DNA from 3 places in the Brasilonema octagenarum UFV-OR1 genome. Region 1 is predicted to be linked to each of the others. Evidence: riboswitches for the same ligand, from Rfam matches in the RefSeq annotation. Region 1 holds a riboswitch; each other region holds the start of a gene.
The links. A riboswitch is a leader RNA that binds a small molecule or an ion and turns the genes downstream of it on or off. The one in region 1 is predicted to bind cyclic di-AMP.
Positions count from the first base shown of each region.

Region 2: linked by a shared signal. The riboswitch ahead of AC5590_RS26685 (hypothetical protein) and the one ahead of AC5590_RS24405 (glycosyltransferase) in region 1 are both predicted to bind cyclic di-AMP.
Region 3: linked by a shared signal. The riboswitch ahead of ntrB (nitrate ABC transporter permease) and the one ahead of AC5590_RS24405 (glycosyltransferase) in region 1 are both predicted to bind cyclic di-AMP.

Region 1 covers NZ_CAWPKW010000284.1:9,228-13,473, reverse strand. The annotation lists gene AC5590_RS24420 (ROK family protein) at 1-382, shown strand, start outside; gene AC5590_RS24415 (hypothetical protein) at 475-627, opposite strand; gene AC5590_RS24410 (M48 family metallopeptidase) at 905-1,669, shown strand; cyclic di-AMP (ydaO/yuaA leader) riboswitch at 2,153-2,384, shown strand; gene AC5590_RS24405 (glycosyltransferase) at 2,546-3,823, shown strand; gene AC5590_RS24400 (hypothetical protein) at 4,034-4,246, shown strand, end outside.
Region 2 covers NZ_CAWPKW010000304.1:254-4,499, forward strand. The annotation lists partial or broken gene AC5590_RS26665 (glycogen/starch/alpha-glucan phosphorylase) at 1-21, opposite strand, end outside; partial or broken gene AC5590_RS26670 (glycogen/starch/alpha-glucan phosphorylase) at 263-385, opposite strand; gene AC5590_RS26675 (hypothetical protein) at 480-1,337, opposite strand; gene AC5590_RS26680 (SLC5/6 family protein) at 1,380-1,781, opposite strand; gene AC5590_RS26685 (hypothetical protein) at 1,808-2,053, opposite strand; cyclic di-AMP (ydaO/yuaA leader) riboswitch at 2,318-2,452, opposite strand; gene AC5590_RS26690 (hypothetical protein) at 2,959-3,120, opposite strand; gene AC5590_RS26695 (cation:proton antiporter) at 3,316-4,246, shown strand, end outside.
Region 3 covers NZ_CAWPKW010000249.1:19,451-23,696, forward strand. The annotation lists gene AC5590_RS20160 (ABC transporter substrate-binding protein) at 1-972, opposite strand, end outside; gene ntrB (nitrate ABC transporter permease) at 1,249-2,100, opposite strand; cyclic di-AMP (ydaO/yuaA leader) riboswitch at 2,197-2,388, opposite strand; gene AC5590_RS20170 (sensor histidine kinase) at 2,641-3,834, shown strand; gene rnc (ribonuclease III) at 3,851-4,246, opposite strand, start outside.

The sequences.
Region 1 (4,246 bases):
AAATGATGCCGATATGCAAGGTTTGGGGTCAATTTCCGGAAAAGGTGTGGAATTGGTGATTACCTTGGGTACAGGCTTTGGTTCGGCCTTATTTGTAGATGGTAAACTCGTGCCGAATTTAGAAATGGGACATCATGAGTTTCGTAAAGGAGAAACTTACGAGCAACAGCTAGGACGTGCTACCTTGGAAAAGGTAGGTGAAAAGAAATGGAACAGGCGCTTAGAAAGAGCGATCGCATCTCTGGAACATCTGTTCAATTACGATTATCTGTATATCGGTGGTGGTGAAGCGAAAAAAGTAGATATCAAATTACCATCAAATGTGAAGATCATCCCCAATATCACTGGTTTATTGGGTGGTATCGCTTTGTGGAAAGATTGAAGAGAAAAAGAAGACAAAAGGACTAAAGCAAAAGCTTTAGTCCCGATTGTCGAAATTTCGCAAATAACACAGCAGTAGACAACTCATCCCTACTATCGTCGGAACTGACGGATACTCAAAGTTATCAACACTGTGGCAAAAACCAGTAAATCAACGTTGGTGTTCAGGATGTCGGCTGCTTGATCTAACTGCCCTACGGGTAGATAAACTTCTAGTCGTTGGACGTCCAAGCTGGCTTTCATCATAAATACATCTTTGGAGAGAAGACAAAAAAAAATTTATTAATTATATCAATAGTCTGTTAGTTAACAAATAAAATTCCTCCCTAGTGGTGTCTTCCTGGCTCGAATTGTTAGTCTATATTTTAGTTAAAGAAGAATAACAGCTAAATCTAGCAAAAAGGACTAAAAAGTTTTAGCAAATAATTGACAGTTTGAATACACCTGATATTAAAGTTGTTGCATTTAACTAAAACAATAAATAAGCTTTTGGACTGTAAATTTCTGACTTTTGATTATGATTATGATGCTTTCTCGCTTTTCTAAATTGCGTAAAAGCCTTGCCCTCTTTCTTGCTGGTTTGGGGATTACTTTAGGAGTGGGACTATCTCCTTTCACACCAGCTAATGCTATTTCCTGGGGTCAGTTACTTTTTAATGGCGCTCAGCTTCTGCAGCTTTCCAACCTGTCAACAGAGCAAAAAGTCGGGTTAGGTCGCGAAATTGATCAACAGGTACGCAGTAATTACAGACTCAGTACCAACGCTAATGTTAGTCGAATAGGTCAACGGTTAGCTAAAGCTAGTGATTGTTCTCAAACTCCTTTTAAATTTTCTGTCGTTCAAGACCGAAGCATTAATGCTTTTGCAACCACAGGTGGTTATGTTTACGTCCACACTGGATTGATTAATGCGGCGGATAATGAAGACCAGTTAGCAGCGGTTATCGGTCACGAAATAGGTCACATTTGCAACGACGACTTAGTGGCTAAGCTAAAACAAGCGCAACTCGCTCAAGGCGCAGCCTCACTGGCTGGATTAGATCGCAGCACCGTCGCTGCTGCAGCTTATAAGCTTGCTGTAGATCTACCCAACAGCCGTCAAGCTGAATATAATGCTGATGATAAAGGACTGCGATATCTCGAACGAGCAGGTTATAACCCTAATGCTATGCCTGCATTTTTGAGCAAATTGGTGAACCAGCGTTCTGCACCAAGCTTTTTGAGTAGTCACCCAGGAGCGCAAGAACGTATTTCTGTATTAAAAAGAAAAATTGCTGCTCGTCAGTGAAGGTAGTTAGGAACCCGGTTTCATCGAGAAATTGGGTTTCCAACCTATAAAGTTATCTTGTCGAAGTCGTGTGCGAATAACTCAAGTCGCGGGTTATCAAATTCTGGGTGCTTTGTAACTGTCTTTTCATAAGATGGTGTTCAGAGATCTTTGCCCACAAATGATACATGAAGTTTCTATTGATAAAAAAATATATCGTATTATTAACTTATGTTTCATGCCTGCTTTTTTTCTACAGTGAATATATAATCGGAGATAACGTTTATACTAAGAACGCAATATTACGCTGAAACCCAATATCAACTTAATGTTTTCACTTGGCGATACCGCCAGATAATGCTGTTAAGTGTTTGCATACACTTGCAATGGAACATCATGAGAGCACATGATTGCTTGTAGTTAGCAGAAGTTAATTTCACAAAGAGGTTGACTTAAGTCACGTTTACAGCTACAATTCTTAACAAATTTACATGAGTCTGCCTAATCCACGGATTGCCCAAAACATTTTGTTACATCGGGGTAAGCCTGGAGCGGAGGAACCAAGTTTGGGGCTAATCTCATAGGAGAGCGAAGAATGAAAAATGAAGAATGAATTAAGACAAAAATTACTCCAGTTTTTTCTCCTGTCTTTTTTTTTCTTTCTTCTGTTCTGTGAGAGGGACATCTCTCAGTCCTAGCCCGTCAGCTAACTTCGTCGGCATTGAGAGGAGACTGAACGAGCCGCATTCTTATGAGTAATGCATTGTTCTCGTCAGTGTCCTTGGCTGGTATCTGTGCGCTTCGTTGTACCTGCCCTTGACTATGAGGAAAAGACCATATTACCTTTTCTTCCAGTCTGTTGAGGCAGGAAAAATTGTTATATGGTGAAGTTTAACTATGTTACCGACCAGAAAACATCGCATTGCTCTGATTTCTGTTGATGGAGATCCTGCTGCAGAAATTGGACAGGAAGAGGCTGGAGGACAAAATGTCTATGTGCGTCAAGTAGGTTATGCCCTTGCGGAACAAGGTTGGCAGGTGGATATGTTCACCCGCCAAAGTAGTCCTGAGCAGGCTACGATTGTGCAGCATGGGCCATTATGTCGCACGATCCGATTGAAGACTGGACCTACTGAGTTTATAGGGCGAGATCACTTATTCGAGCATCTACCAGAATTTATTGCAGAGTTTCAGACATTCCAGCGGGAGCAAGGATTTCAGTACCGTTTGATTCATACTAACTACTGGTTGTCCTCGTGGGTGGGTATGGAACTCAAAAAACAACAGCCGTTGATTCAGTTGCATACTTACCACTCTTTAGGAACAGTCAAGTACAGTGCGATTTCTGATATTCCAGCAATTGCTAGTAAGCGAATAGCCGTTGAAAAAGCCTGTCTAGAAACCGTGGATCGAGTTGTTGCAACTAGTCCTCAAGAACAGCAACATATGCGAAGACTCGTTTCCACCAAAGGGAAAATCGAAGTCATTCCTTGCGGAACTGATGTCGATAAGTTTGGGTTGATTCAAAGGTCTGCAGCACGGCAAGAGTTAGGAATTGCACCTGATGTTAAGATGATCCTCTATGTCGGTCGCTTTGACCAACGTAAGGGGATCGAGACATTAGTACGAGCCGTTGCAAAGTCTAGTTTGCGGGATCATGCTAACCTGCAACTTGTTATTGGAGGTGGTTATCGTCCAGGTCATAGTGATGGGATCGAGCGCGATCGCATCGCAAGCATTGTCGCAGAACTCGGATTGGAAAACTGTACAACCTTTCCAGGTCGCCTAGATGAGGCTGTTATCCCCTCCTACTATGCAGCCGCAGATGTTTGTGTTGTACCTAGTCACTACGAACCTTTTGGTTTAGTTGCAATAGAAGCAATGGCTAGTCAGACTCCAGTCGTGGCTAGTGATGTTGGGGGGCTGCAATTTACAGTCGTACCTGAAGTGACTGGGTTACTCGTTCCCCCTAAAGATGAAGTCGCTTTTGCTACTGCTATTGACCGGATTTTGCTCAACCCAAATTGGCGAGATCAATTAGGTGAAGCTGGTAGACAACGAGTAGAGATTGCGTTTAGTTGGTATAGTGTCGCATCCCGCCTGACTCAAATCTACACACATCTACTAGCTCAAACCATGCCCTCAATAGAGAGCAAACCTCAAATTGCAGCTTAATTTCTACCGATTTGATAGTGTTGCGGAGTTTTTCGTAAGGTGGCGACTGGTGTTACCAAGTGCAAGCTCGAAAATAATCCGGACTTAGCGCTAAAAACGCAGCACTAATAAAGAGAGCGATTTTGCATCATGCTGCACCAAATCGCACCTAACGTGCAGAAACAGTAAAAAAACAAGTCACTAAACCTTTCACGTCAGGGAGTTATTAATATGCTGAACATTGGAGATTACGCACAGCATCAAATCACAGGGCAGATAGGTCAAGTTATTGGTTATGGACATCAAATACTGCATGGAGTCTATTTAACCACCTTAAAAGTACAAGCAAGCAACCTTCAAGGAGTTGAGAATCACAAAAAATTTATTGAGGATGTCTACTCCGCCTGGATAATAGCAAATCCAACACAAGGCGACATGGCACTG
Region 2 (4,246 bases), on a different contig from region 1:
ATGGTAGCCTTGAGCTTTCATTTGTGAAACTTGCTGTGCCGTCAGTCCAAAGAGGAAGAAATTTTCGTGTCCGACGCGATCGCCCCAAAGGGGCGATTGCGAATTTCAATATTCGCCCCATCCAGTGTACCAATCGTCAATGTGCCATTCATCGCAAAGTTCATTTTATATCAAATCCGTTTGTATCAGAATTATTTCTCCCTCTTCTCTCTCTGCGTTCTCTGCGCCTCTGCGGTTTTTTAATGATTCAGATGTTACCGGATTTAATATTACTCGTGCCAGAAGCTTCTTTACCAGCAGTCGAGATTTGTTCCGAAACATCAGCCGCTGGATATATTCGCTGTGCTAATGCCACATTGTAGTTTGCTAGAAAAACCACTTTAAGGCGAGACCCAAGGTAGTGTTAAGCTGTTTTCAATCAAACCTGATGAGTGATGGAGATGGAGCGATTTTGTAATATTTTTATATTTTCTAATTTCTTAAGCTTTTTCCTCAACCTTGGATGTTGGCAAGTACTTTTGTAATACCTCCCCAACCAACAAAAAGAAGATTCCACTCAGAATTCCTATTCCCATGATGTTCAATTCAACGCTACCAAATCCTCCTAGAATATCAGGACTTATAAGTGTTATAATGAGTAATGAAAAAGCCGAAAAACTACTTATTGTTAAAGACAGCTTTACGCTTTGTTTGGAGAAGTTATAGCGTTCCGTTTGAGCGATTAAATAAGCAACAAAAGGAGCAAACACCGCTCCTACATATGCTGCATAAAAATACACAATCAGATTAACAATCTCCCCACCTTTCAAAGCAACGGCAAGACTAAACAGAGCATTTGCAGCAGTGACGAGTAGCCGACTCCAAACAGATGCAGGCAGAATATTGAAGTCCAAAATTGTCTTGGTTTGCACTCGCAAAATACTGCTGCCAATACCCAGCGCTGGAACCAGTAAAGACATAATCATCAGTATACCTAAAGGCTTGTCGGTGCCACCGCCAACCCAAGCTAGGATAAATGGGAGAGCTTGTTTACCATCAATACCAGCAGGCAAAATTCCTGCGTTCTGTGCTGCGACAACAACTGTTGAAGGTAAAAAAGCAAGCAGTAGTAGCAAAATTGCAGCTATTGTACACCCTCGATACAGGCTGTTTTCATCTTTTGCTTGGACAAGAAACTGCTGATACTTCATATCTATAGGTACCAGCAGAATTGTAGACAATGAGACGCCCACTATAGTTGGCAAACTCATATGCTTGAGTGAGCTAGCAAATTCTATGGGCGATCGCACATAATCACCAAAAGCGTGTAACACCCACAGTCCATAAAGCAAAGCCAAAAAGTTCAGAATCAGTAACCCGCGGAATATCCAGCCTGCTTTTTATATTGGGAGTAAAGAAATGATTGCAAACAGGATAGCCAAAACAACCATCGTCGGGAGAGTGGGTATTCCGAAAACCTTGAGAATAAAAGCTCCAGAAATCAACTGAACGGCTTCAATACCAATCAGCGATAACCACGACATCAGGCTGACAAAAACTTTTACCCCATCTCCGTAGGCAGAACCTAGCAATGTCCAAATTGGCTCTGTTCGCTTCCAGTAAAATTTTGCCAGTCCTAAAAGAGCTATTGTACCAAAGCCAAGGGAGACAGTATAGAGACTGCCAGCAGCCCCTAAAGTTAGTGATTTCTCAGCGGTTCCTAAAACAAACCCCAAACCGTAATGCGCGGATACTAGCAAGGCTGCTAGCGAGAAGGTGTCGAGTCTGCGCTCTAAAGCCATATTGGCATCTGCTCCACAAATTTTTTTTAAATTTCCCCGTGAATTTTTACTGGCTCGTGGCTAGACTTCATTAACTCGTAGAGATCATAAGCATATAAATCTTCCTGACTTGGCTCATCAGTCTGACTTGTTGCCACAATTGGGTCATTGTATGCTTTCGTTCTACCAATCAGTAAAAGTTTTTTTCCGGCACACTCTCCAATTAATCTGAACTGATGGTCGGGAAAAAAGTTGACTTCATCTGTATATAACGTATGATTTTTGATCGGCATATTTTCTCCTCAATTCTTATAAAAGGTGCGACTGGTTAAAATTAATTCTCAACCTTTAGTTGGGAAAGATGCTGATTCTTCGTAGTCAAGGGAATTGCTAGTAGAGATGCACACAATTACTTAAATTTTTGACTTTTGAATTCACAAAAGATACAGGCTCTTCCCTAAAGGAAATCAACAGATATATGTTTACACTGCCAGTAATGAAAGGCAATGTTAGCAAGGAGAACCTGGGGACAACAGCTTGGAATCAGCAGATGCCATAGGTACTCGTTCCAATGCCGACGGAGTTAGCTGACGGGCTAAGACTGGAAGGTGTCTCTCCATTCAAGATTCGCCCCAATACATTGGTTCCTCCGCTTCTAACCCAGAGTTGAAGTTTTTCAGCAACTAGACTGGATTGAATTAGGCAAGTTTTACCCATACATTCACTAAAACTATACTGAAACGTCCAAAGAGTCAATCCATCTTAACTTCCCACATCAGGACGAGTGCTATTTAACAACTTATCTGGTTAATATTTACGGTGAATTGTATTAATAATGCTCTGATGGTGGATGCTTCAGTAATTGGTGAGGAAACGTATATGAGTAAAACCTCATATCTTTACAAATTATACCCAAGAATAAAAAGATTGCTCAGGTGCTGAAATACCTATTTTTTAGGGATACTGCAAGCGCCATGACTGCCATACTTGTCAAGCTTAAAAATTAGCAACAGCCTTAATTGGCTGTTACTAGTTAGGAAAAATCATATGATTGACCAAATTGTAAACCAAACTTTAATCAACTTGCACCATATAGCAATCCGTGCAGGAGTTGTGAAATTACTCGTTGAGGTAGGGAACGCTCTGCACAGGCTATGCCAACACAAATGAAATAGGACTGCCATAGCAGACTTTCAAGCTAAAAAACTTCCGTAGCCGCCGCCTGAGGGCAAAGCGGATGCTGTGCGAACGGCGATCGCCCTTGGCGGCTCCCTTTGGGAGCATCGCACAGTATTGAGCTATGTAACACCTTTGGTTGTGATGGCTTTACGAAGTTTAACCATTGTTTAGTTAAACACATAAAACACGGGTCAGCTACCAACTTTATAGAATTATAAGCTTTCCACAGATGTTTTAGTTTTGTCAGAGAGGATGCCTACACAGTTCGTTCCACACAAATGCTCTCGTAAGCTTATTAACTTCCCACCTCAGGATGAGTGCTATTTAACAACTTATCTGGTTAAGATTTACGATGAATTGTATTAATCATGCTTTTATGATGGATGCTTCGGTAATTGGTGAACAAGTCATTGCTACAAACTTAAAGCAGTTTCTTTTGGTACTTGCAGTTTCTTTAGGGGTGGCGACAATATCACAGATATTTAGCTGGTTTCGGCAAATACCTTACACTTTACTTTTAGTCATTGTAGGCTTAGGGTTAGCTTTTGCCGATGTTCGTTTAGTGGATCTTTCTCCAGAATTAATTTTGTTTATTTTTCTACCACCATTACTTTTTGAAGCAGCATGGAATTTAAAATGGTCGAATTTAAAGCGGGATTTGTTGCCAATTACTCTTTATGCAGTTATTGGGGTTGTGATTTCAATAGTGGGGATGGCAATAGGTTTAAATAAATTTGCAGGAATCTCACTCACAACGGCTTTACTCATCGGGGCTAGTCTTTGTGCCACGGATCCAGTTTCAGTCACTGCTTTATTTCGGGAATTGGGCGTTCCTAGTCGTTTGACAACATTAATTGAAGGTGAAAGCTTGTTCAATGATGGCATGGCAGTTGTTGCTTTTAGTTTTTTAGTGCAACTGCCTTTAGGAACAGCTGAATTAGAATTAAAACCAATTGTGGTAGAACTTTTTACAGTTGTTGGTATTGGTATGGCGGTTGGAGGACTCATTGGTTTTGGGATCTCTTACCTCACCCAACGTTTCGATTTACCACTTGTGGAACAGTCTTTAACTTTAGTTTCTACCTATGCAACATATCTTATTGTTGAGGAGTTAGGTGGATCTGGAGTCATTGGGGTTGTGACGACAGGGTTGATTTTGGGCAATTTTGGTTCTCGGATTGGTATGAACCCGCGTACTCGGGTTATCGTGACTGAGTTCTGGGAATTTCTGGCGTTTTTTGTGAACTCAATTGTCTTTCTGTTGATTGGGGATCAGATACGGTATGCCAGTTTGGAGGAAAACTTAA
Region 3 (4,246 bases), on a different contig from region 1:
CGTATACGATTTACTCGTGAGAATTTTAGCGACTTCCTCCCGGTTTTTTGTGTCACTACAATACCGACAAGCTTCTATCATTGCTTTAACCAAAGAGCGATAAGTTTTGGGATTATCTTTGATGAAAGACTCCATGACACCTAAAAGTCTATCTGGGTGTCCTTGCCAAATTTCTCTCCCTTGAGCGAAGGTGAAGCCAATTCCTTCATTACCAGTAATTGCTCGTGAATTCCACGGTTCAGCCACCATGTAGCCTTGCATCGCCCCAATTCTCATATTCACCACCATCTGTGGAGGCGGGACAATGATAATGCGAAATTCTTCATCAGGAGCAACTCCAGCGGCTGCTGCTAAGTAGCGGACAAAGTATTCATAAATAGCCGAACTCAGCACCACAGCCCAAACTCGTTTTTCAGCTGGTAATTTTTCAAAATAATTGCGAAAATCTCGTCCAAACTCTTCTAAATTGCCGTTATAGTCTCGCCAAGGACGCACCCCAGACTCCCACATTGCTTTATTCATCGTCATCGCATTACCATGACGGTGAATTGTCATCGCTGCACACAGGGGGGCATGACGTGCGCCTTCTGCACCAGTTCTGGCGTTGATCACTGCACCACTCACAACTGGTGAAGCATCAAGGCGTCCAAAAATAATACCATCACGAGACGTCGCCCAGCTTGCTTCACGGCTGAGGGTGACGTTTAAACCATACTTGCGGAAAAACCCTTTCTCCCAGGCTATAGCAAAGGGGGCGCAGTCATTCACCGGTACGTATCCCACTGTAATATTAGGTTTTTCTAGTGTCTTGGGATCTACGACTGGTTCCACCGCCGACGCCGCTTGTGACAGTCCTTTAGGGGCACGATTAGCATTAATGGCACAAGAAGAAAGTCCAGTTGCAAATGCTGTAGCGCCTAGCCCTGTGATAAAGTCTCGTCGCTTCCAGTTATTTGTGTTATCGTCGCTCATGAACAACCTCCTGCGGCGAAATGACTCAGAATATTAACTAGGGACAAAAGTTCTTGTTTGGACTGTCAGATATTTGATTCGTGTATACAAATAGCAGGTAGGCTGCTTGTTATACAGTCAGCTTGTTCTTGAAATTTTAAATAGCTTATCTGTCTGACCCCACACAATTCATTAGCTATTGAAAAAGGTCAGATTTCATCAAAGGTAATAATATGGTGGTGCGATAATGCAGTGGAACGCACCATATATAATCAATGACTGACCGCTGATGAAAACCTAATTTGAAGTTACCGGGCGACGAGTGACAAAAGCTTGTATTCTGCCTATGGCATAATCAAGCAACAGTCCTGTTAAGCCAATCACTAGAACAGCAAGAAAAACGGAATTGAGGTTCAAGCGACTCCACTCATCCCAGACAAAAAAGCCAATTCCAACACCACCTGTGAGCATTTCTACTGCAACGATAACTAACCAGGCAATGCCTATACTAATTCGTAAACCTGTAAAAATGTATGGTAAACTTGCAGGCCAAATGATTTTTGTAATTCTTCGCCAAGCGGGCATTTCTAGAACTCGTGCTACATCTATATAGTCTTTGGAAACACTGGAAACTCCCAAAGCAGTGTTAATAATTGTTGGCCACAGAGAAGTAATGAAAATCACAAAGATTGCCGATGGATCTGCCAAATTAAAGATTGCTAGAGCAATAGGAAGCCATGCTAGAGGTGATACTGGCTTGAAGATTTGGATAACGGGATTGAGAATCATCATTGCCGTTCTTGACATCCCGATGAGAAAACCAACAGGAATAGCTACTAAAGCACCTAGAGTAAAACCTAATAAAACCCGACGAATACTCGCGATTAATAGCCAGCCAATACCTAAGTTACCTGGTCCTCTTTGAAAAAATGGGTTCAGGATGTAATCTAAATTTGCTGCTAATGCTTCAGGTGGCGTGGGCATTAACTCATGATTGGCAAGGGCAATAATCCACCAGACAACAATAACGCCCAAAAAACCAACCAAAGGTAGCAAGAAAGCGTCCCGTACAATAACGGGTTTAGCGCGTTTCCAAGCTGTTCGACTAGCAACCGCCAAAATGGCAGCTACGTTTAGTTGTAACACCATTGATGACCTCAACAGACTTCACGCAGGTACAATTAGTCCGAGCAGTACCAGCCAAGGATACTGATGAGATCACAACATTACAATCATGCTGTCTCTTCAGTCTCCTCTCATTGCCTACGAAGTTAGCTGACGGGCTAGGGTTGAGAGATACCCCTCTGATAGAAGGAAAAAACAACAAGTGAAAAGATACATCTACTGTTTGTTTCTTCTAGTAAGATACGCCCCATACTTTGGTTCCTCCGCTCCAACTTATGCAATGCAATTCATTGGATTAGGCTGACTTACTCTGATTTATGATAAATGTAACACCAGCAAACAATGGCGTCAAGCAACCCTAGGATATACTTTTTTTGGCTAGAAAACAAGTATTCTTAGAAAGGAAATTCATTTATTTTTAGATGAATAAAGATGATTTGGATATTATGTATTTTTATTTCTAATTATTACATCTTTTTAGTAAAGACAATGTAATACTCCTATGCTTAGGATGTAGATCATAGAATGATTTACTCTATTTGTATGTCTATCCACCCATAAGTGATGAAAGATTTTAGTCAATTGCTGCGGGATCAAACTCAGAGGATTATGAAACAATGGGTGGAAGCTGTTCGTCGGGATAAAAAGATTTTCAGCACCAATCATCTAAGCCGTACAGCTATTGAAAATCATCTTGATCATGTCCTCTTGGCTCTAGCAACTGTGCTTTCTCAATATCAAGATGATGAAGTTCAATCCCTAGTTCAAGCAAGTTTAGAGCATGGGATTCTTAGGGCTGAACAAGGTTTCGATGCAGCAGAAATTGCACTAGAGTATCGGCTTTTGCGTAACACCATATTTGTCACTTTAGAACCGGAATTCCTGAAAGCATCAGCAAAAGAAGTGATGCGAGCCGTGCATTTGATTGATATGGTGTTAGATGAAGCAATAGCCTATTGTTTCCAAAGTTACACAGAACAGCGATTAACAGAACTAGAGCAGCTGCACAATCAGTTAACCCTTAATAATCAGGAATTAACTCGCTTAGTGCGAGCAAATCAAGATAATTTATCGTATCTCGCGCACGAACTCAAAAACCCATTAACTTCGATTATTGGTTACTCAGATTTGTTTTTGCGCTTACAACGCCAAAAATCAGAGGAAAAAAATTCCTTTAGCCATCTAGAACATATTGACCGCGTGTTACGCAGTGGGAGACAATTAATTCACCTGATTAACGATGCACTGGAGATTTCTCGCTATGATGCAGGGCAGATGAAACTCGAACCAGAACCAACTCAGGTGTATGAATTAATTATAAATGTCTACGAAATGCTGGAGCCTTTGGCTACTCAAAAAAAATTACAAATTGTTATTGATTGCAACCGTGCTCCTGACGAAGTTGTAACAGACCCGTTACGATTACAGCAAATTGTAACAAATCTTGTTAGTAATGCGATTCGCTACACAGAGTCAGGAACGGTAAAAATCAAGTGTGAAACTTTAGACATTAGCAAGTGGAGTGTTGCAGTTTCAGATACTGGAATTGGAATTGAGCCAGAAGATCAAGTACAGATTTTTCAACCTTACTTTCGCATTGGTTCTGGTAGTAAATCCTTCCTTCCCAATAGTACCGGCTTGGGCTTGGCAATCGTTTCACGGCTGATAAAACTGTTGCAAGGTGAAATTAGCTTAGTCTCCCAAATAGGAGTAGGTTCTACTTTCACTGTGACTTTACCGTTAAAAGTAGAAGTGTGAGGTGTATATCTGACATTTACTTTGATTTTTCTAGCCTAGCTAGCGCGTTCTCAGCTGCAGCCTTCTCAGCATCTTTCTTACTGCGCCCTTTACCTTGTCCATACTCTTTCTCTCCCACAACTACTTTAGCTACAAACTCTGGAGCATGAGAAGAACCACCTACTTGAACTGTGACATACTTGGGTGGTATTTGAGTGATATTGCGTTGCACCCATTCTTGAAAGCGATTTTTAGAGTCTACATTTGAGCGAAACTCCACAATACTCTCAGGAACAGAGTCAAACAACGGTTCCACAACAGCACGTACTGCTTCACTATCATAATTGTTGTCTAAGTAGTAAGCGGCGATGACTGCTTCAAAAGTACTGCTGAGTAAATTAGGATTTTGGTAACCTCCTTCTAAAGTTGCACC